DNA from 4 places in the Streptomyces sparsogenes subsp. cuspidosporus genome. Region 3 is predicted to be linked to each of the others. Evidence: riboswitches for the same ligand, from Rfam matches in the RefSeq annotation. Region 3 holds a riboswitch; each other region holds the start of a gene.
The links. A riboswitch is a leader RNA that binds a small molecule or an ion and turns the genes downstream of it on or off. The one in region 3 is predicted to bind cobalamin.

Region 1: another riboswitch for cobalamin. It lies ahead of ABFY07_RS36860 (cobalamin biosynthesis protein); the one in region 3 lies ahead of ABFY07_RS08725 (prenyltransferase/squalene oxidase repeat-containing protein).
Region 2: another riboswitch for cobalamin. It lies ahead of ABFY07_RS23895 (ribonucleoside-diphosphate reductase subunit alpha); the one in region 3 lies ahead of ABFY07_RS08725 (prenyltransferase/squalene oxidase repeat-containing protein).
Region 4: another riboswitch for cobalamin. It lies ahead of ABFY07_RS35030 (CbtB domain-containing protein); the one in region 3 lies ahead of ABFY07_RS08725 (prenyltransferase/squalene oxidase repeat-containing protein).

The regions. Positions count from the first base shown of each region.
Region 1 covers NZ_BAAASD010000051.1:1,607-6,251, reverse strand. Annotated here, with positions in the region: gene ABFY07_RS36870 (inorganic phosphate transporter) at 1-1,220, shown strand, start outside; gene ABFY07_RS36865 (hypothetical protein) at 1,233-1,499, shown strand; cobalamin riboswitch at 1,701-1,900, shown strand; partial or broken gene ABFY07_RS36860 (cobalamin biosynthesis protein) at 2,025-2,984, shown strand; gene ABFY07_RS36855 (cobyric acid synthase) at 3,170-4,645, shown strand, end outside.
Region 2 covers NZ_BAAASD010000021.1:99,441-104,085, reverse strand. Annotated here, with positions in the region: gene ABFY07_RS23895 (ribonucleoside-diphosphate reductase subunit alpha) at 1-2,008, opposite strand, end outside; cobalamin riboswitch at 2,134-2,256, opposite strand; gene ABFY07_RS23890 (FGGY family carbohydrate kinase) at 2,468-3,940, opposite strand; partial or broken gene ABFY07_RS23885 (2-hydroxyacid dehydrogenase) at 4,094-4,645, opposite strand, start outside.
Region 3 covers NZ_BAAASD010000005.1:178,966-183,610, reverse strand. Annotated here, with positions in the region: gene ABFY07_RS08735 (CbiQ family ECF transporter T component) at 1-394, opposite strand, end outside; gene ABFY07_RS08730 (SCO2322 family protein) at 391-1,173, opposite strand; gene ABFY07_RS08725 (prenyltransferase/squalene oxidase repeat-containing protein) at 1,173-2,492, opposite strand; cobalamin riboswitch at 2,654-2,781, opposite strand; gene ABFY07_RS08720 (TetR/AcrR family transcriptional regulator) at 2,943-3,722, opposite strand; gene ABFY07_RS08715 (TolB-like translocation protein) at 3,919-4,645, shown strand, end outside.
Region 4 covers NZ_BAAASD010000044.1:40,971-45,615, forward strand. Annotated here, with positions in the region: gene ABFY07_RS35015 (hypothetical protein) at 1-113, shown strand, start outside; gene ABFY07_RS35020 (sortase domain-containing protein) at 118-726, shown strand; gene ABFY07_RS35025 (CbtA family protein) at 822-1,613, opposite strand; gene ABFY07_RS35030 (CbtB domain-containing protein) at 1,628-1,846, opposite strand; cobalamin riboswitch at 1,884-2,038, opposite strand; gene ABFY07_RS35035 (glycoside hydrolase family 6 protein) at 2,215-3,273, shown strand; gene glxA (radical copper oxidase GlxA) at 3,567-4,645, opposite strand, start outside.

The sequences.
Region 1 (4,645 bases), on a different contig from region 3:
TCGTGATCATCACGGCCTTGGTGTTCGACTTCACGAACGGCTTCCATGACACGGCCAACGCCATGGCCACCACCATCTCCACGGGAGCGCTCGGTCCCCGGACGGCCGTGGCGATGTCGGCGGTCCTCAATCTCGTCGGCGCGTTCCTCTCGGTGGAGGTCGCCAAGACGATCTCCGGGGGGATCATCGACGAGGGCTCCGGGATCCGCCCCGAAGTGATCTTCGCGGGTCTGGTCGGAGCCATCCTCTGGAATCTGCTGACCTGGCTGGCCGGACTGCCCTCCAGCTCCTCGCACGCCCTCTTCGGCGGCCTCATCGGCGCCACCCTGGTCTCCGTCGGCATGGACGGGGTCAACAGCGACAAGATCGTCATGAAGGTCCTGATCCCGGCCGTGGCCGCGCCGATCGTGGCCGGTGTCGCGGCGATGGTCGCCACCCGGCTCACCTACCGGCTGGCGCGCGGCCGCGACGACCAGGAGACCGCGAAGGGCTACCGCGCCGGGCAGATCGCCTCGGCCGCGCTGGTCTCCCTCGCCCACGGCACCAATGACGCCCAGAAGACCATGGGTGTGATCACCCTGGCACTGATCACCGGCGGCGCGATCGCCCCCGACTCCGACCCGCCGCTGTGGGTCATCGTCTCCGCGGGTCTGGCCATCGCCCTCGGCACGTACCTGGGCGGCTGGCGGATCATCCGCACCATGGGCAAGGGCATCACCGACATCCAGCCGCCGCAGGGCTTCGCCGCCCAGACCGGCGCCGCGACCGTCATCCTCGCCTCCTCCCACATCGGCTTCGCGCTCTCCACCACCCAGGTCTGCTCCGGCTCCGTGATGGGCGCGGGCCTCGGCCGCAAGGGCGGGGTGGTGCGCTGGTCGACCGCGGGCCGCATGGTCCTCGCCTGGGTGCTCACGCTGCCCGCCGCCGGTCTCGTCGCGGGCGGCGCGGCGCTCCTCGCGGACCAGGGCGACTGGGGCGTCACCGCCGTCGCCGTGATCGCGGTCGCCGCCTGCGCGGCGATCTGGGCGGCCTCGCGCCGCAAGCCCGTGGACCACACCAACGTCAACGAGGTCGAGACCGTGCCGGCCGAGCCGGTGGGCGTCGTCACGGCCGCCATCCAGGCCGTGGCCCCGCCGCCCGCCGGGCCGGTGGCCGCCGTCTCCTCCACCCCCTCCGCCACCCCGGCAGGCGCGTCCGCGGCCACCGGCAGTACCAGCTAAGGAAGTAACGCGATGAGCATCGACTGGGCGGCCCTCGGCCAGGTCTTCGGCGTCAGTCTCGCGGTGACCGTCGGCTTCGTGGGCGTCTTCACCCTCGGCATCCTCGGCACCTCCCGCAAGGCCCAGCCGGCGGAGGCGGGCCCGGGCGCCACCTCCGCCACCCCCGGCGCCTCGGCCACGGCGGGCGCGGCCCTCGGGCCCGCGCGTCTCGGCGCGTACGCCTGCTTCGCGCTGTGCGCGGCGGCCGTGGCGTACGGCATCAATCTGATCGTGGCCTGATCCCCGCCTGACACCGGTCTGATCGATGACTGATCCTGACCTGACCCTGGCCTGATCCGGAGAAGCACCACCGGCCGCCGGGCCGGGCCGCGCCGCACGGCGTGGTCCGGCCCGGCGGCCGTGGCGTGGAAGGGGTGTCGCGTCGGGGGGTGTGTGGGCCTCGGCACACTCACGCAGGGTGGGGCATTCGCGAGTTGACGGCCATTCGCGGCCCATGGTGGACTTCCGGAGCCAAACGGCGGCAGGAGAGGAAGCCGGTGAGAATCCGGCGCGGTCCCGCCACTGTCACCGGGGAGCGCTCTCCCATCGCCCTACGAGTCACGGCCGCCCGCGCGGAGGCTGGAAGACCGGGAGAACCGCGGATCCGGGAGCCAGGAGACTCTCACCGCCGGTCACGTCGAACCAGGGCGCGGACCCTGAGTGAGGACATACCGCCATGCCCGGCACCGCCATGCCGCCGCCTCCCACGAGGCCCCTCCCCCTCCCCCACGACCGGACGCGGCAGGGCGGGACGGCGGGCTGAGGATGCGTGCCGACCACGCCTCGTACGCGTGCGGCGCCGCCCTCGGCTTCCTCGGCGACCTCGCCACGGGCGATCCGCGCCGCGGCCACCCCGTGGCCGCGTTCGGGACCGCCGCGCTGGCCGCCGAGCGGCTGCTGTGGCGCGACCACCGCGGAGCCGGGGCCCTGTACACCGCGCTGTGCGCGGGCGGCGCGGCCGCGGGTGCCGCCCTGACGGCGCGTGTCGTACGCGCCCTTGGCCCCTCACGTGCCGCGCACACCGCGCTGACCGCCGCCGCCACCTGGGCCGTGCTCGGCGGCACCACGCTGGGCCGGGAGGCGCGGGCCGTCGGCGGCGCGCTGGCCGCCGGGGACCTGGACGCCGCCCGGCGGCGGCTGCCGCACCTGTGCGGGCGCGACCCGCAGGCGCTCGACGAGCAACAGATCGCGCGCGCGGTCGTCGAATCGGTCGCCGAGAACACCTCGGACGCCGTCGTGGGCGCGCTGGTGTGGGGCGCCGTGGCCGGGGTGCCGGGTCTGGTGGGCTTCCGTGCCGTCAACACCCTGGACGCGATGGTGGGTCACCGGTCGCCGCGCTACCGGCGCTTCGGATGGGCCTCGGCCCGGCTCGACGACCTCGCCGGCTGGCCCGGCGCACGGCTCACCGCCGTGCTCGCCGCCCTGGCCGGGCCGGATCCGCGCGGCGCCCGGCGCGCCTGGCGGCGGGACGGCCACCGCCACCCGAGCCCCAACGCGGGCCCGGTGGAGGCCTCGTTCGCGGGCGCGCTCGGCGTACGGCTCGGTGGCACCCTGGCCTACGGCGGGCGCGTCGAGCACCGGCCGGTGCTCAACTCCGGCGGGCGGCCGGTGGAAGCGGTCGACATCGAGCGCGCGGTCCGGCTGTCGCGGCGCGTCGGAGCGCTGGCGCTCGGCGTGTCCGTCGCGGCCCGGCTGGCCGTCGGCGCGCTGCGGCCCGCCCGTACGGGGCTCTTCCCGGCCGCGCGTACGGGGCTCTTCACGGCCGCGCGGCCCGGCGTGCCCGTACGCGCCGCCCGCGCCCCACATGGCGCGCTCGCTCACCGGGCACGGTCCTTGGGGGCTCCCGGGGCCGCGGGCGGCGCGTACGGCCAGGCGACGGCGCGGCCCTCGGCCGCGGGGAGGGATCGAGGATGAGCGGGACGGATGGCACGGGCGGCGGGAGCGGGCCGGGCGGCGGGCTGCTCGTCGCGGGCACGACCTCGGACGCGGGCAAGAGCGTGGTCACGGCCGGGATCTGCCGGTGGCTCAGCCGTAAGGGCGTCAAGGTCGCGCCCTTCAAGGCGCAGAACATGTCGCTCAACTCCTTCGTCACCCGCGAGGGGGCGGAGATCGGCCGCGCCCAGGCGATGCAGGCCGCGGCCGCCCGCGTCGAGCCGAGCGCGCTGATGAACCCCGTGCTGCTCAAGCCGGGCAGCGACCGCAGCAGCCAGGTGGTGCTGCTGGGCAAGCCGGTGGGCGAGCTGAGCGCGCGTGGATACTTCGGGGGGTCTGGGGGGGCGTCCCCCGGGGAAAAGCTGCACGCGGGGCGCCGGGAGGCGCTGCTCGGAACCGTCACCGAGTGCCTGGCCGAACTGCGGCGCACCCATGACGCGGTGATCTGCGAGGGCGCCGGAAGCCCCGCGGAGATCAACCTGCGCCGCACCGACATCGTCAACCTGGGCCTGGCCCGGGCGGCCCGGCTGCCGGTCGTCGTGGTCGGGGACATCGACCGCGGCGGCGTCTTCGCGTCGTTCTTCGGCACGACCGCGCTGTTGTCGGAGGCCGACCAACGGCTCGTCGCGGGCTATCTGGTGAACAAGTTCCGCGGCGACGTGACCCTGCTCGAACCGGGCCTGGAGATGCTGCGCGGCCTGACCGGCCGCCCGACCCTCGGCGTGCTGCCGTACGCCCACGGCCTCGGCATCGACGAGGAGGACGGACTGCGGGTGTCGCTGCGCGGGGCGGTGCGCGAGAGCGTGGTCGCGCCGCCGCACGGCGCGGACATCCTGCGGGTGGCGGTCGCCGCCGTGCCGCTCATGTCGAACTTCACGGACGTGGACGCGCTGGCCGCCGAGCCCGGCGTGGTCGTGCGGTTCGTGGACCGCCCGGAGGAGCTGGCCGACGCCGACCTGGTCGTGCTGCCCGGCACCCGTGGGACGGTACGGGCGCTGGAGTGGCTGCGGACGCGGGGGCTGGCCGAGGCGGTCGCGCGGCGGGCGGCGGAGGGCCGCCCGGTGCTGGGCATCTGCGGGGGCTTCCAGATGCTCGGCGAGCGCATCGAGGACGAGGTCGAGTCGCGGGCCGGAACGGTCGAGGGGCTCGGGCTGCTGCCGGTGCGGGTCCGCTTCGCGGCGCACAAGACGCTGGCGCGGCCGGCCGGGGAGGCGCTCGGCGAGCGGGTGGAGGGCTACGAGATCCACCACGGGGTCGCCGAGCTGCTGGACGGGGCGGACGAGCCGTTCCTGGACGGCTGCCGGGTCGGCTCGGTCTGGGGTACCCACTGGCACGGCTCGCTGGAGAGCGACGGCTTCCGCCGCGCCTTCCTGCGCCGGGTCGCGGCCGCGGCCGGCCGGGCGTTCGTCCCCGCCCCCGACACCAGCTTCGGTGAGCTGCGTGAGGAGCAGCTC
Region 2 (4,645 bases), on a different contig from region 3:
CACGGCTCTGGGCGTCCCACACGCCGAGCTTCTTCAGGTCGTCGACCAGGTAGGAGTTGACCTGGAGGAACTCCCCGCTGAGGGTCTCGCGCTTGAACAGGTTGGAGACCTGCGGCTCGATGCACTCGTACACGCCCGCGATCGAGGCGATGGTCGCGGTCGGGGCGATGGCCAGCAGCAGCGAGTTCCGCATGCCGGAGTTCGCCATCCGCTCGCGCAGCGCCTGCCACCGCTCGGGCCAGGTCGCCACCGCGTCCGTGTAGTGGTCCGGATGCAGCACGCCGCGCGCGGTGCGGGTGGCGGACCAGGCCGGGTGCGGGCCGTGGCGCTCGGCGAGCGCGCAGGACGCCTCGTACGCCGCGAGCATGATGCGCTCGGAGATCTGGGTGGACAGCCGCTCGGCCTCGGGCGAGTCGAAGGGCAGCCGCAGCCGGAAGAAGACGTCCTGGAGGCCCATCAGGCCGAGCCCCACCGGCCGCCAGCGGGAGTTCGACGCCCCGGCCTCCTGGGTCGGGTAGAAGTTGATGTCCACCACGCGGTCGAGGAAGGTGACGGCGGTACGGACGGTCGCGTCCAGCTTCTCCCAGTCCATTTGGCCGTCCTCGCCCAGGTGCGCGGCCAGGTTGACCGAGCCCAGGTTGCACACGGCCGTCTCACCGTCGTCCGTGACCTCCAGGATCTCGGTGCACAGGTTGGAGGAGTGCACGACCCGGCCGGGCTCGGCGGTCTGGTTGGCGGTGCGGTTGGCGGCGTCCTTGAAGGTCATCCAGCCGTTGCCGGTCTGCGCCAGGGTGCGCATCATCCGGGCGTAGAGCTGGCGGGCCGGGACGGTCTTGACGGCCAGGCCCTCCGCCTCGGCCTTCCGGTACGCGGCGTCGAACTCCTCGCCCCACAGGTCCACCAGCTTGGGCGCGTCGACCGGCGAGAACAGCGACCAGTCGGCGTCGGCCTCCACCCGGCGCATGAACTCGTCCGGGATCCAGTGCGCGATGTTGAGGTTGTGGGTGCGGCGGGCCTCCTCGCCCGTGTTGTCCCGCAGCTCCAGGAACTCCTCGATGTCCGCGTGCCAGGTCTCCAGGTAGACGCAGGCCGCGCCCTTGCGCCGGCCGCCCTGGTTGACGGCGGCGACGGAGGCGTCGAGGGTGCGCAGGAACGGCACGATGCCGTTGGAGTGGCCGTTGGTGCCGCGGATCAGCGAACCGCGGGCGCGGATGCGCGAGTACGACAGGCCGATGCCGCCCGCGTGCTTGGAGAGCCGCGCGACCTGGTGGTAGCGGTTGTAGATCGAGTCCAGCTCGTCCAGCGGCGAGTCCAGCAGGTAGCAGGACGACATCTGCGGGTGGCGGGTGCCGGAGTTGAACAGAGTGGGGGAGCTGGGCAGGTAGGACAGCGTGCTGGTGAGCCGGTACAGCTCGGCCACGTCGTCCACCGCGCGCGTCGAGTGGTCCTCGGCGAGCCCGCAGGCCACCCGCAGCAGGAAGTGCTGCGGGGTCTCGATCACCTGGCGGGTGAGGGGGTGGCGGAGCAGGTAGCGGCTGTGGAGCGTACGCAGCCCGAAGTAGCCGAAGCGGTCGTCGGCGCCGTCGGCCAGCGCCTGCTCGACCAGGGTGTCCAGGCGGGCGGCGTGGGTGGTCACGAACTCGGCCGTGCCGTCCGCGATCAGGCCCTCGCGGTGCCCCACGGCCACCGAGGCGGAGAAGGAGACCGCTCCCTGCCCGGCCGCCTCCTCCCGGATGGCGAGGGTGAGCAGCCGCGCGGCCAGCTTCGAGTACTCCGGCTCCTCGGCGATCAGGCCGGCCGCCGCCTCGGTCGCGAGGGTGCGCAACTCCGCCTCGTCCGAGCCGGGATGGCGGCCGCGCAGGGCGGCGGCCGCGACCTTGCCGGGGTCGGTGGCGGGCAGGTCGGCGGTGAGCGTGGTCAGGGTCCGCAGCAGGGCGGTCCCGGGCGCGTCCTCCGCTGCCTGTGCAGCCGCTGCCTCTGAAACCGGATCGGCGGGCGCGATGGTCACTGAAGTGCTCTCCCTCGCTCGGCTTGGGGCCGGGCGGGAAGGGGCGCGATGGGCGCGTACGGGCATGCCGAAACTGCGGACGGCATACCGCGCAGCGTCCACCGGCCCAACCCGCGAGGCCCGGACGTATGAGACGGCCGTCGGCAGGTCCTCGGACTCGCGGGTACGCAAAAGCGTACGCGTACACCGTTGCGGGACAGTTCCGGATTCGCACCGGATTCCCCTGCGGCGACAGCGAGCATGAGCATACATCTTGTGGTGGCGGGCGCACCTGCCCCCACATGTTGTGTCGTGAGGTGGAGTGTTTCGTACGAATGTGCTATTCAGTGCCGGACTTGGCGCGGTCTACGCGCGCTCTGCAGGCGGCCTCGGCACGCCCGTGGCGCGGCCGTCTGGCGGCCCGGCGCGGGCCTGGCGCGGGCGCCTGGCGAGGCCGCCTGGCGCGGTGCCGGGGGTGCCTCAAGCGGGCGTCGTCGCCCGCCACTCGGTGAGGGCGCGGGCCAGCCGGGCCCGGTAGTCGGCGTAGCCGCGCTCATAGGTCTCGGCACGCTCCGGGTCCGGTACGACAGTACGCGAATCGGCTCGCCATTGTGCCGCGTCCACGGGGTCACCGAGAGCGCGCCAGGCGACCGCGACCGCGCCGCGCGCCCCCACCTCGGGCTCGTCGGGAAGGCGCACGGGCCGCCCGAGGACGTCCGCGAACAGCTGGGTCCAGGCGGCGGACCGGGTGCCGCCTCCGCAGGCCGCGAGGCTCGCGCTCAGCCCCGCCGCCTCCAGGCAGTGGCGGGCGGCGTACGCGACGGCCTCGCAGGCGGCCCGTACGGCGTCCGCGCGGGTCGCGGCGAGGGTCAGGCCGTCCAGCCGGCCCCGGGCCGCCGGTTCGACGAACGGGGCCCGCTCGCCCGCGTCGGAGAGGAAGGGCAGGGCGGTCACCCCGCGCGCCCCCGGCGGGCTCCCGGCGAGCAGCGCGTCCAGGTCGGCGGTGGTGGCGCCGGTGAACTCCAGGACCCACTCCAGGGCCGCCGTGCCCACCATGGCGGGCATGCCGCGCAGCCAGCGGTCCCGGTCGGGCGTGCACAGCCACATGCCCGCCGGGTCGGCGGCCGGGTCGATCACGGCGCTGTCGGTGAGGACCTGGCTGGCGAGGGTCGTGCCGACGATCAGCAGGCCGTCCCCGGCCTCCTCGACCCCGCTGCCGATCGCGCAGGCCGGGAGGTCGTACGGGCCCGCCGTGACGGGCAGTCCGGCCGGCAGCCCGAGCAGTTGCGCGCCCGCCTCGTCCAGCGCCAGGACAGTGCCGGGCGCGGCGGGCGGCGGCAGCAGCCGGGCGTGTTCGGCGATTCCGCACGCTTCCAGGGCCTTCGGGACGTACTGGCGGGTGGTCACGTCCATGAAAGGCATGGAGGCGTCCGAGGCGTCCACGCCGATCACGCCGGTGAGCCGCTGGGCCACCGCGTCCACGCAGTAGCCCGCGACCTCGGCGCGCGCCAGCGCCTCCGGTTCGTGGTCCGCCAGCCAACGCAGCAGGGGCGCGTGGCAGCCGGGGAACACCCCGGAGCCGGTGAGCCGGTACAGCTCGCGGATCGTGCCGTCCTCGCCCCAGCGGGCCACGGTGTCGCCCGCCCGCCCGTCCATCCAGGAGATCGGCGGGCGCACGGCGCGGCCCGCCGCGTCGCGCAGCCACAGCCCGTCGCCCTGCCCGGTGAGGGCGAGCGCGACCGGGGCCGCACGGCCCGTCGCGGCCAGGGCGGCGGTCACCTCGCGGACCACCTCGGCGACCGAGCGCAGCACGTCCTCCAGGTCCTGCTCGACCCGCCCGCCGGGCAGGCGGGTGAGCCGGCTGCGGCGGCTCGCGGCCGCCAGTGACCTGCCGTCCCGGCCGAAAGCCACGGCCTTGGTGACGGAGGTGCCAACATCGACTCCGAGGACGATGCTCGTGACTCCGCTCCCTCCCGAGAGAGGGGGCTTCTCACTTGGCCGCCGTGACGGCCTCGTGACGGTCAAGCCCTGACCGGCGCCTGATGGCGCGACACGTACTGTAGCGGCTCGGTTGCGCTCCGCGCCACCAGCTCCGGGAGCCGGCTGGTTCGCCGGGTGCGCGAGCTTCTCGCCGCGCGCGTAGCGGCCGACCTCGGCGGCGGTGATGGTGGCCGCGCGGTGGGCGGTCTGCCGGGTGGCGCCGGCGAGGTGCGGGGTGGTGACGACATTGGGCGCGGAGTGCAACGGCCAGTCGGCGGGCGGCGGTTCGATGTCGTACACGTCGAGGGCGAGGGCCCCCAGGCGGCCGCTGCGCAGCGCGTCCGGCAGCGGGGCGTAGTCCAGCAGGCCGCCGCGCGCGGTGTTCACCAGGACCGCGCCGGGGCGCATCAGGGCGAGTCGGTCGGCGTTGATCAGCCCCTTGGTCTCGGGGGTGAGGCGGGCGTGCAGGCTCACCACGGAGGAGCGGGTGAGGAGTTCGTCGAGGCCGACCGGCTCGACGCCGTCCGCGCGGGCGGCCTCGGGGTCGGTGTACGGGTCGGCGATCAGCACGTGGGCGCCGAAGGCGCGCAGCACGCGGGCGACGATCCGGCCGATCGCCCCGTAGCCGACCAGGCCGACGGTCGCGCCGTCCAGCTCGATGCCGCTCTCCTCGTACGC
Region 3 (4,645 bases):
GCACGCCCTGCGCCCAGCCGGGGAGGGGCACTTCGGGGAGGGTGACCAGCACATGCGTCCCGGGGATCGGCGAGCCGAGGAGCACCGCGAAGGTCAGCCGGATCGCCAGCACCACCAGCCCCAGCTTGAGGAACGCGCCGTACGAGCGGGCCCACGGTGCGTCCGTCCGGCGCACGGCGACCACATAGCCCGCGACGGCGACCAGCAGACCCAGCAGCAGCGGGTTGGTGGTGCGGGAGGCGGCCGTGGCCAGCCCCAGGGCCCACAGCCACCAGGCCCCGGCGTGCAGCGCGCCGCGGGAGTACAGGGCGTCCTTGGAGCGCTGCGCGCCACCGGAGCGCGCCGCTCGGCGCCCGGTGAGCGGGTGTCCGGCGGGCCGGGCGGCGCCGCTCATCGCCGCTGGTGGCGGCGCGCCTGCCAGACGGCGGCGGCCCCCAGCGCGACCACGGCGGCCAGACCGCCGATCAGCCCGGCCGAGGGGATGCCCCCGCCGCCGTTTCCGGTGTCCCCGCCGTGGCCGCCGTCCCCGCCACTGGTTCCGTCCCCGCCGCTTGCCCCGTGGCTGGTGGCGTCGACCTGCTCCCCGCAGCCCGTGGCGGGGTAGCCGGCGATGGCGCACAGCAGGGCGGCGGAGTTGTAGCGCAGCGGCTTCGCGACGGCCGCCAGCGCGTCCGCGGCGCTCGCGTCCTCGGCGACCCGCGCGCACTCCGTACGGGGCTTCGGCGGGGTGCGGTGGTCGGGGGCGTCGGCGGCCGTGCCGAAGTCCAGGACCACCGCGACGCGTTTGGCGCCGTCCTTCGCGGGGGTGTCCGCGCAGATCGCCTTGAAGTCGGCCGGGCCGCGCGGCCGGGCGGCGTCCCGCGAGTCCTCGCTCACGGCGAACCGGAACCCGACCGTGTCGCCGTCGCCCGGCCGGGCCGTGGCCGGGCCCTGCGTGGCGTACGTCCAGGCGTCGGCGCCCCGCTCCCGCTGCCAGAACGACCAGTAGCGATAGCCCTCGGCGTGCGCGGGGGAGGCACCGAGCGCGAGCGCGGCCCAGGCGAGGGCGGCGCAGACGAGCGCGGCCCGGGCGCGGGCGAGGGCGGTGCGGGCGGAAGTGACGCGGGCGAGGGCGGCGCGGGCGGAGGTCACGCGGGCGGAGGTCAGGCGGGCGGAGGCGGCGCGCGGGCCCATCAGAGCTGCTGCTTCTTCCGGCCGCTCAGCAGGAAGCCGATGCCGATGCCCGCCACCATGAACACGCCCACCGTCCACCAGACACCACCGACACCCCCCTTGTCGTCGTCCTTCTTCTCCCCGTCCGCGTCCTTGCCGGAGTCCGCCTGCGACCCGGACGCGGACACCGACTCCGGCTTCGGACCCGTGGCGTTCAGCCGCTGGACGAGGTCCACGCCGCCGAAGCTGCGCGGATCCGCGCCCGCCGCGTGCGCCGCGAGCACCAGCTTGCCCAGCGCCCCCGGGTCGCCCTTCGCCCAGGCCAGCGCGCCGTTCTTCTCGCTCTGCAGCCACTGCAGGGGCTTGGCGGCGGTCGCGCTGTGCTCCCCGGCGGCCAGCGCGATGATCGCGTCCGCCGTGCCGCCGAAGTCCGGCTGGTCCTTGGCGCCCGGCATCGAGGACAGCAGGTGGCGGCCGTGCTCGGCCATGGTGTCCGCCAGATACGCGGCGGCGGCCTGCCCGGCCTCCGCCACCCCGGCCGGCCTGCCGCCCCCGCCCTTGCCGTCGCCCTTGCCCTTGCCGCAGTCCAGCGGCTCGGGCGCCTTGCCGTCGTCCTTGCCCGCGGGCTCGAAGACGAAGCCCTTGCCCTGGGTGGCCAGCGCGGCGGCCGCTGTCGCCAGGTCGTTGGCCGCCGCCCCGGCCCCGCCCTTGTCCGCCGTGTACGCGAACGCCCCGCGCTCGCCCTTCTTGGCGTCACACCCCAACTGGAGGCCGAGCAGCAGGTCGTACGGGGTCTTACCGCCCTTGGCCGACTTCACCCCCTTCGGGTCCGTTCCCGTGGCCGCGAAGGCGCCGACGGCGGCGGAGGTGGAGTTGGCGTCGCTCGGACCGCCCGGGTTCATGCCCCACCCGCCGTCGTCGTTCTGGTGCTTCTTCAGCCAGGCGACGCCCTTCTCGACGGCCGAGCTACGCCCGCCGACCGCGGCCAGCGCCTGCACGGCCGCCGCCGTCGCGTCGGTGAACTCGCCCTTCTTCGGGTCGCACGCCTTGGCCGGGTCGGCCCGGTACCCGGCGAAGCCGCCGTCCTCGCACTGCTGGCCGGCCAGCCAGTCGATGGCCGACTTCGCCGGGGTGACCCCGACGGCGTCCTGGGCGAGCAGCGCGAGCGACTGCCGCCACACCCCGTCGAACTGCGGGTCCTTGGTGCCGTACAGCCCCTTCGGCAGCGCCGGGCCGGACGGCTTCGGGGAGGGGGAGGCGTCGGCGAACGCGGCGGGGGCGGCGGCCGTGCACAGGGCGGCCAGGGCGGCCAGAGCCGTGGCGCTGCGGCGTACGTTCATGGCGACGGTGCCTCTCGGTCGGTGATCTCGGCGGTGGACGGACAGCGGTACGCGGCCGCGCACGGCCGTCCACCCCGCACGCCGAGGGACGTACGACGCGATGACACCGGGCTCAGCTCCGCATACCTCGACGGTGCCGCCGCCGGACGGGCCGACGGCGGGAGCCTGCGGTGCGCCCGACCAGGTGCTCCGGCTCGTACGCCCTGCGGCACGCACAGCCCGTACTCACGGTTGCGGGTCAGCGCCGGATTCTCACCGGCTTCCCCCGATCGGACGCGGATGAAGTTTTCACGGATACTTTATCCGGCGCCGACCCGGGCCCTTCCACGGCGGTCGGGACCGCTGGGCCGGCCCCTCCGGGACGGGCCCGTACGCTCCGTGTGGGCCTCGGCCCGCCGGATCCGCTCGCCGACCGTGCCGCCGTGCGCGCGGGGGCCGGCGCGCTGCTGCTCAGAGCACCAGGCGGGGGCTGCGACTGAGGCCGAGGAGGCCGAGGAGACGGTCCATCATGTCCTCGAACAGCGGCACCGGGTCGTTGAGCGCGAAGGACATGTGGCGGTAGACGGCCAGGCAGAGCATGCCGTAGATCTGTCGCCAGCAGGTGAGCATCAGGAACACCACGCCGATGGGCACATCCAGCCCGACGACCTCGCGGTAGGTCCGCAACTGCGGCACCAGGGCCGGATCGATCTCCTCGTCGGACGGGTGCGCCAGACCCTTCTCGCGCCACAGCCGCGTGAAGAGCTGCCCGAACGTCCCGCCCAGCTCGCGCGAGATGGCCTGCGGGATGTCCTCCGCCGACGCGGCGGCCGCCTGGGGATAACCGGCCCCCATGAGCAGGTTGAACTCCGCCGGGTTGGCCATCGACCAGTCCAGCACGGAGCGGGTGGCGGCGTGCAGCCGGGCGCTGATGTCGTCGGGGTCCTGGCGCTCCACCGCCCCGCCGACCACCCGCATGAACTCCGCCATGACGTCGTCGTAGACGGCGAGGATCAGCCCGTTCCTGCCGTCGAAGTAGCGGTAGAGGGCGGGTGAGGTCACCCCGACGCTGCGCGCCACGGCGGCGACGGTGAGGCCCTCGACTCCCTCCGCGGCCGTGATCCGGCGCGCGGCGGCCTTGGCATCCCGCTCCAGCTCCGCCCGCAGCCGCTCCCGCCGCGTCAGCCCCGCCACGCGCGCGCCCCCGCCGCCGTCGTTGCCGCCGTCTTTGCCTCCGTCGGTGCCGGACACCGTCGCCTCCTCCTGCTGGTCGGGTGCGCCTCAATGATCCTTCATCGGCGGGCGGGGCCACGGGGCAGCCGACTTGCCGTGAAGAGGCGTTGCATGGTTAATACTATTCTCGCTTCTAAGGGCAGTCACGCTTGTGCTGCCCCGGCAAGGGATCGGTGCTGTCGCGGCCGTGCCGTGGGGGAAGGCGGAGAGCTGAGTGGGCAAGACGTATGGGTCCGGTACGCGCGGGTGGATCGCGGCGGCCGCCGCGACCGTGCTGGCGGTGGGAGGGCTGACCGCGTGCGGCGCGTCCGGCGACTCGGGCAAGGACTCCGGGCGCGGCGGCGTCTCGGGCGGCGGTGGCCGGGAGTCCGGTGCGGGCGCGGCGGGTTCGGCGGGGGACACGCCGGCCACGGTGCGGAAGAACCTCTCCCGGGTGGCCTCGGCCACCGGGCCGGTGATCTGCTGGGACGGAGGCGAGGACGAGGGGTGGCAGGCGGCGGCGTACGACGCCACGTTCAGCAGGCGGATCGCCGCGTTCTCCGAGAAGTCTCTGCTGCCTCGGCTGGCCGAGATAGCACGGGAGACGGGCGGCCACGAGGCCACCGTGACCAGCCTGTGCGGGGACGAGGGGGAGACCGGTGAGAGCCTGGGGGAGACCGGGGTCAGCCCGGTCTCGCCGGACGGCCGCCGCGTCGCGGTCGAGGTGGAGACGGACGACAGCGACTCCCCGTGGCACGTGGGGTGGCTGGACCTCGGCACGGGGAAGTTCACGGACATCACCAAGGCTTCGGAGAAGAAGGGGTACAGCCCGGAGAAGCACTCCGACCGGCACCCCGGCTTCGCCCCGGACGGGTCGCTGTGGTTCCTGCGGGGCTCCGACCAGTTCTTCTCGGCCGACGAGGACGGGCGCCTGTCCCCCCACCGGATCAGCCTGGCCTGTG
Region 4 (4,645 bases), on a different contig from region 3:
ACTTCGGCGGGGCCGAGGCGTACGGACTGGCGCTCTCCGGGGGCACGGCGATGGCCGTCGCCGGGCTCGCGGTGCGCCGCCGCCGTTGCCCGGCCGGACCGGCGGCGGGCTGAGGCGGTGTCCGGGAAGGGCTCCGGCCGGGTGGGCCGGCCGCTCGCCGGGGTGATCTGGGCGGCGCTGCTGCTCGGGCTGTGGGTGTGGGGCCACGACGCCGTGGAGGGACTGGGCGGCGCGGTGCCGATGACGGGGGACGTGGCGGCGGCGGGGCGCCCCCCGACGCATCCGCTGCCGCGCGCCCACCGCCCCCTGCCCGCCCTGCCCTCCGCGCGGCCGCGGGGCGTGGTCGTCGAGTCGGTGGGGCTCGCGGCCCCGGTGGTCGCGGGTGCGGAGAGGGGCCGCTACGGGGTCGGGGGCTGGCACTGCGCCGGGGCGCGGCCGGGTGCCTCGGGGGCGTCGGTGCTGGTCGGGCCCGCCGACGGCGGGGTCCTTCGCCGCCTCGGCGGGGTCAGGCGGGGGGACGCGGTGCGGGTGTTCCGGGCGGACGGGACGGTCGCCGAGTTCACCGTCGAGGACGTCGCGCTGGTGACCGCCGAGCGTCTCGACGCCCGGCGGGTGTACGGGGCGCGGGCCCGGGGGCGGGCGGAGCTGCGGCTGGTCGCGGGCGGCGGGCCGCGCGGCGCGCGGGTGGTCGTGTCGGCGTATCTGACCGGGAGCCGGCGCATCTGACCCCCGCGCATTCCCCGCGCATTCCCCCGCGCATCTGACCGGGCCGGGCCCTGAGGCGGGGTGAGCCGTGCCCACCCCGCCTCAGGGCCGGGGGATCACACGGCGCTGGGGACCGGGTCCGGCCGGTGCCCCGCCGCCCGGCGCTCGCGCAGCGCGCGCAGGCCGAGCGCGCCGAACGTGGCGCCCAGGGCCGCCCACAGCACGGCGTGGGAGGCGAGCGAGAGCATCCGGAAGTCCCACAGCAGCGTGCCCTCGACGGGCACCGGGTCGGGGTTGTCGGGAAGGGCGAACAGGGCGAGGAGCACCGCGACGAGGGTCCCGGCGACCGCCGTCTGGCAGACGGCGGGGGCGCGGCCCGCCGCCGTCAGCCGGGTGTGCACCTGCCAGGCGAGCACCATGCCGAGGGCGCCGATCACCACCGCGGCGACCCACATCAGCTGGCGGTCGCCGACCGTGCCCGCGTCGCCGACCCCCGGGGGGTTGGCCGGATAGCGCAGGCCCGGCAGCAGTGAGAGCCCGGCGAAGCCCGCCGCGGCGAGCGCGATCGCGCGGGGCCAGGGCCGGGCGGAGGCGTCGGAGCGGCGGTGGACGAGCGCGTGCGCGACCGCGAAGAAGACGCCGAGCGCCAGCCCGACGACCACCGTGGTGACGACGAGACCGAAGTGCTGGGTGCCGCGGGAGAACAGCTCCTCGTGGTGCTTGACCGCCGCGGCCGCGGCGGCGTGCGAGTGCTCGCCCTCCTGGCGTTTCTCCTCCAGCCGGATGGCACGGTCCATCAGGGGCTCGGCCAGCAGCAGGGAGAACAGCCCGGCGGCGAGGCCCGCGAGGCCGCCCGCCGCCAGTCCGCGCCGGAGCAGGGGAAGTACGGGGACGTGGCCGTCTGCCATGGTGCCGGACCCGGTCAGTGGCAGGGGGCACCGAAGAGGTGCCGGCCGTCGTGCGAGAACTCGTGCAGGTAGTCGCCGGTCGCCGAGATCAGCGAGCCGTTGTCGATGAAGACCGCGTACAGCGCGATGAGCGCCAGGACGACCGCGCCCGCCGCGATCAGCCAGTCGCGGGTGCGGACGGTGGCGGCCGAGACGGCCGCGGGGTCGGTGTGCCGCGCAGTGTGCAGGGACATCCGCTCTTGCCTCCTTGTGGGGTTTCCACGCCCCTCGCAGGAAGGAGGACGACGGGCCAGTTCCTGACTCCCGGAAGCGCGGCGCGCCCGCGCGCGCTGACTTCCGGTCACAGTGGCGGGACCGTCCCGGAGTCGCACCGGGTTCCTGTGTGCCGTCGCCTCGATATGTGGACTTGTCGCATCGGAGAGTCCCAGTCGGATGAGTGCCTGTCAACCGGGCGAAATCCCGCGAAGGGCTGTGGACAACCGCACCGGGGTCGGTCTGGTGTGTAAGCATGGTTTCCATCGGTCTTGAGGGTTTCGACCGGTCTTGTCCTACCCGGGGCTTGAGGGGTGAGCCCCCGGAGCGTGCACCCAAGGGGGAGTGGATGTACGGGAGTCACACCGGCCGCCGGCGCGAGGCCGTGCGCGGCGGGGCGGCCCGGGGCGGGGCCGTGGTGGGGGCGCTGCTGTCGCTTCTGGCGCTCTCCGGCTGCTTCGGCTCGTCGTCCTCCGACCGCGAGGAGGAGGCGATCGCCGCCGCCAGGCCCGCTCAGCGGCCCCGGAATGTCATGCCGTACTGGGTCAACCCGGACGGCAGCGCCGCCCGGCAGGTCGCCGCGTACCGCAGGAAGGGGGACGACGAGGAGGCGCGGCTGATACAGCGGATCGCCGAGCAGCCGGTCGCCGAGTGGCTGGGCGTGGACGACCCGGAGGGCCAGGCGCGCGGGTTCACCGAGGCCGCCGCCGCGGAGGAGCGGGACGCGCTGCTGGTCTTCTACAACATCCCGCACCGCGACTGCGGGCAGTACTCCAAGGGCGGCGCCGCCGACGGCGACGCGTACCGCGCCTGGCTGGACAAGGCGGTCAGGGGCATCGGCGACCGGGCCACCACGGTGATCCTGGAGCCCGACGCGCTGCCGCACGCGGTGGATGGCTGCACGCCCAAGCGGTTCCTCGAGGAGCGGTACGACTTGCTGACCGGGGCCGTGGACAAGCTCAAGGGCCTGCCCCGCACCAAGGTCTACCTGGACGCGGGGAATCCGCACTGGATCAAGGACCCGCGCCGGATGGCCGAGCCGCTCAGGCGCGCGGGGCTGAAGAAGGCCGACGGCTTCGCGCTCAACATCGCCAACTACCAGACCACCGGGGACAACAAGGTCTACGGCAAGAAGCTCTCCGCCCTGGTCGGCGGCAAGCCCTTCGTGATCGACACCAGCCGCAACGGCAAGGGCCCGGTGCCCGGCAAGGAGGACCCGGAGGCCTGGTGCAACCCCAAGGGGCGGGCGCTGGGCGAGACGCCGACGGTCCGCACGGGCGATCCGGCGGTCGCGGCCTACCTGTGGATCAAGCGTCCGGGCGAGTCGGACGGCACCTGCAAGGGCGGCCCCCAGGCCGGCCGGTGGTGGCCGCGGTACGCGCTCGACCTCGCCCGTAACGCCACCTAGGGCCCGTCTTCAAAGGGGGCGCCCTGCTCACGACGCCGCAGTGACATCAGCCGCTGCCGCGGCGGGCGGCACCTCGCTGTGTTGTCGGAGTCGCCCGCCACGCCGCGGTAGCGGCATATTGACCGCAGCGCCCAGTACGAGGGCGATCCTCCGCCTTGCGATGCTCCCCCAGCTACCGCTGGGAGGTGCCCCCTGCACCAGACGCCGCTCGCGGCCGGACGCCCCCTTTGAAGACGGGCCCTAGCGCCGCATGACCCCGACAGCCGGGCTGTCGGGGTGTCCGGCTGCCGCGGTCAGTGCTTGGCGGCGCCCCGGGAGGCGGGCACCTTCACCCAGACCGCCTTGGAGGGGATCCCCTCGTCGTCCACCACCGTGAGCATGTACCACCCCGGCGGGACCAGCGACGGGTCGTCCGGGATCCTGACGCCGACGCTGTCCCCGCTGGTGATGAAGTCCACCGCGATGGACCGCTGCTCGACATTGGTCACATGCGTGAAGGAGCCGGGGCGGATCAGCCGCACCCGCTGGATCGCCGAGGCGTTGTGGGCCCGGTAGGTGGCCGTCGCCCCGCGCCTGAGGGTCCGGGGAGCGCCGTCGGCCAGCGCGGGCCGTGCGCCGCGGAACAGGTACGGCGGGGTGTACAGGTCGATCTGCTGCTGGAACCTGCCCGGCTTGGTGTTGGCGTCGTCGCTGAACAGCGAGTCGGAGCCGAAGGTCATCACCCGGCCGTCGGGCAGCAGCAGTGCCCCGGAGTGGTAGTTGCGGCCCACCAGCGGGTCGGCCACGCCGCGCGAGGTGTTGGTCCTGGGGTCGTAGATCTCCGCCAGCAGCACATTGCTGCCGCCGCGCCCCCGGTAGTCGCCCGAGCCGTTGGTGGTCAGGACGGTGTCGTCGGGGAGGATGACGCTGCTGGGGTAGCGGACCTTCGCGTACAGCTTCGGCCCGTCGCGGAAGCGCGGCCGGTCCTCGTGCAGGTCCACGACGCGGGTCTTCGCGGTGGACTCGGGGTCCTCGCCGACGCCCCCGCCGCCGAGCACCATGTAGCGCTGCTCCTGGGCCGGGGGCAGCAGCACGGACATCGAGGTCTCCAGGACGTCCGGGTCGCTGATGCCGGGCACGGTCCTGAACGCGTTGGTCTTCAGGTCCCAGACGCCGGGGGTGCGGCCCTTGTCGTCGGGGCCGTATCCGGCGTTGGAGCCGGTGTAGAAGATCCGGCCGCCGTCGGTGAGGAAGAGCGCCGGGTAGGTGGGGAAGAACCGCTGCTTGGGCAGGTACTTCCAGGTGTTGGTCCGGGGGTCGTAGATCTCGTTCTTCCCCGGTACGACCTGGCCGATCTCGTCCAGGCCGGAGACCGAGAGCACCCGGCCGTCCT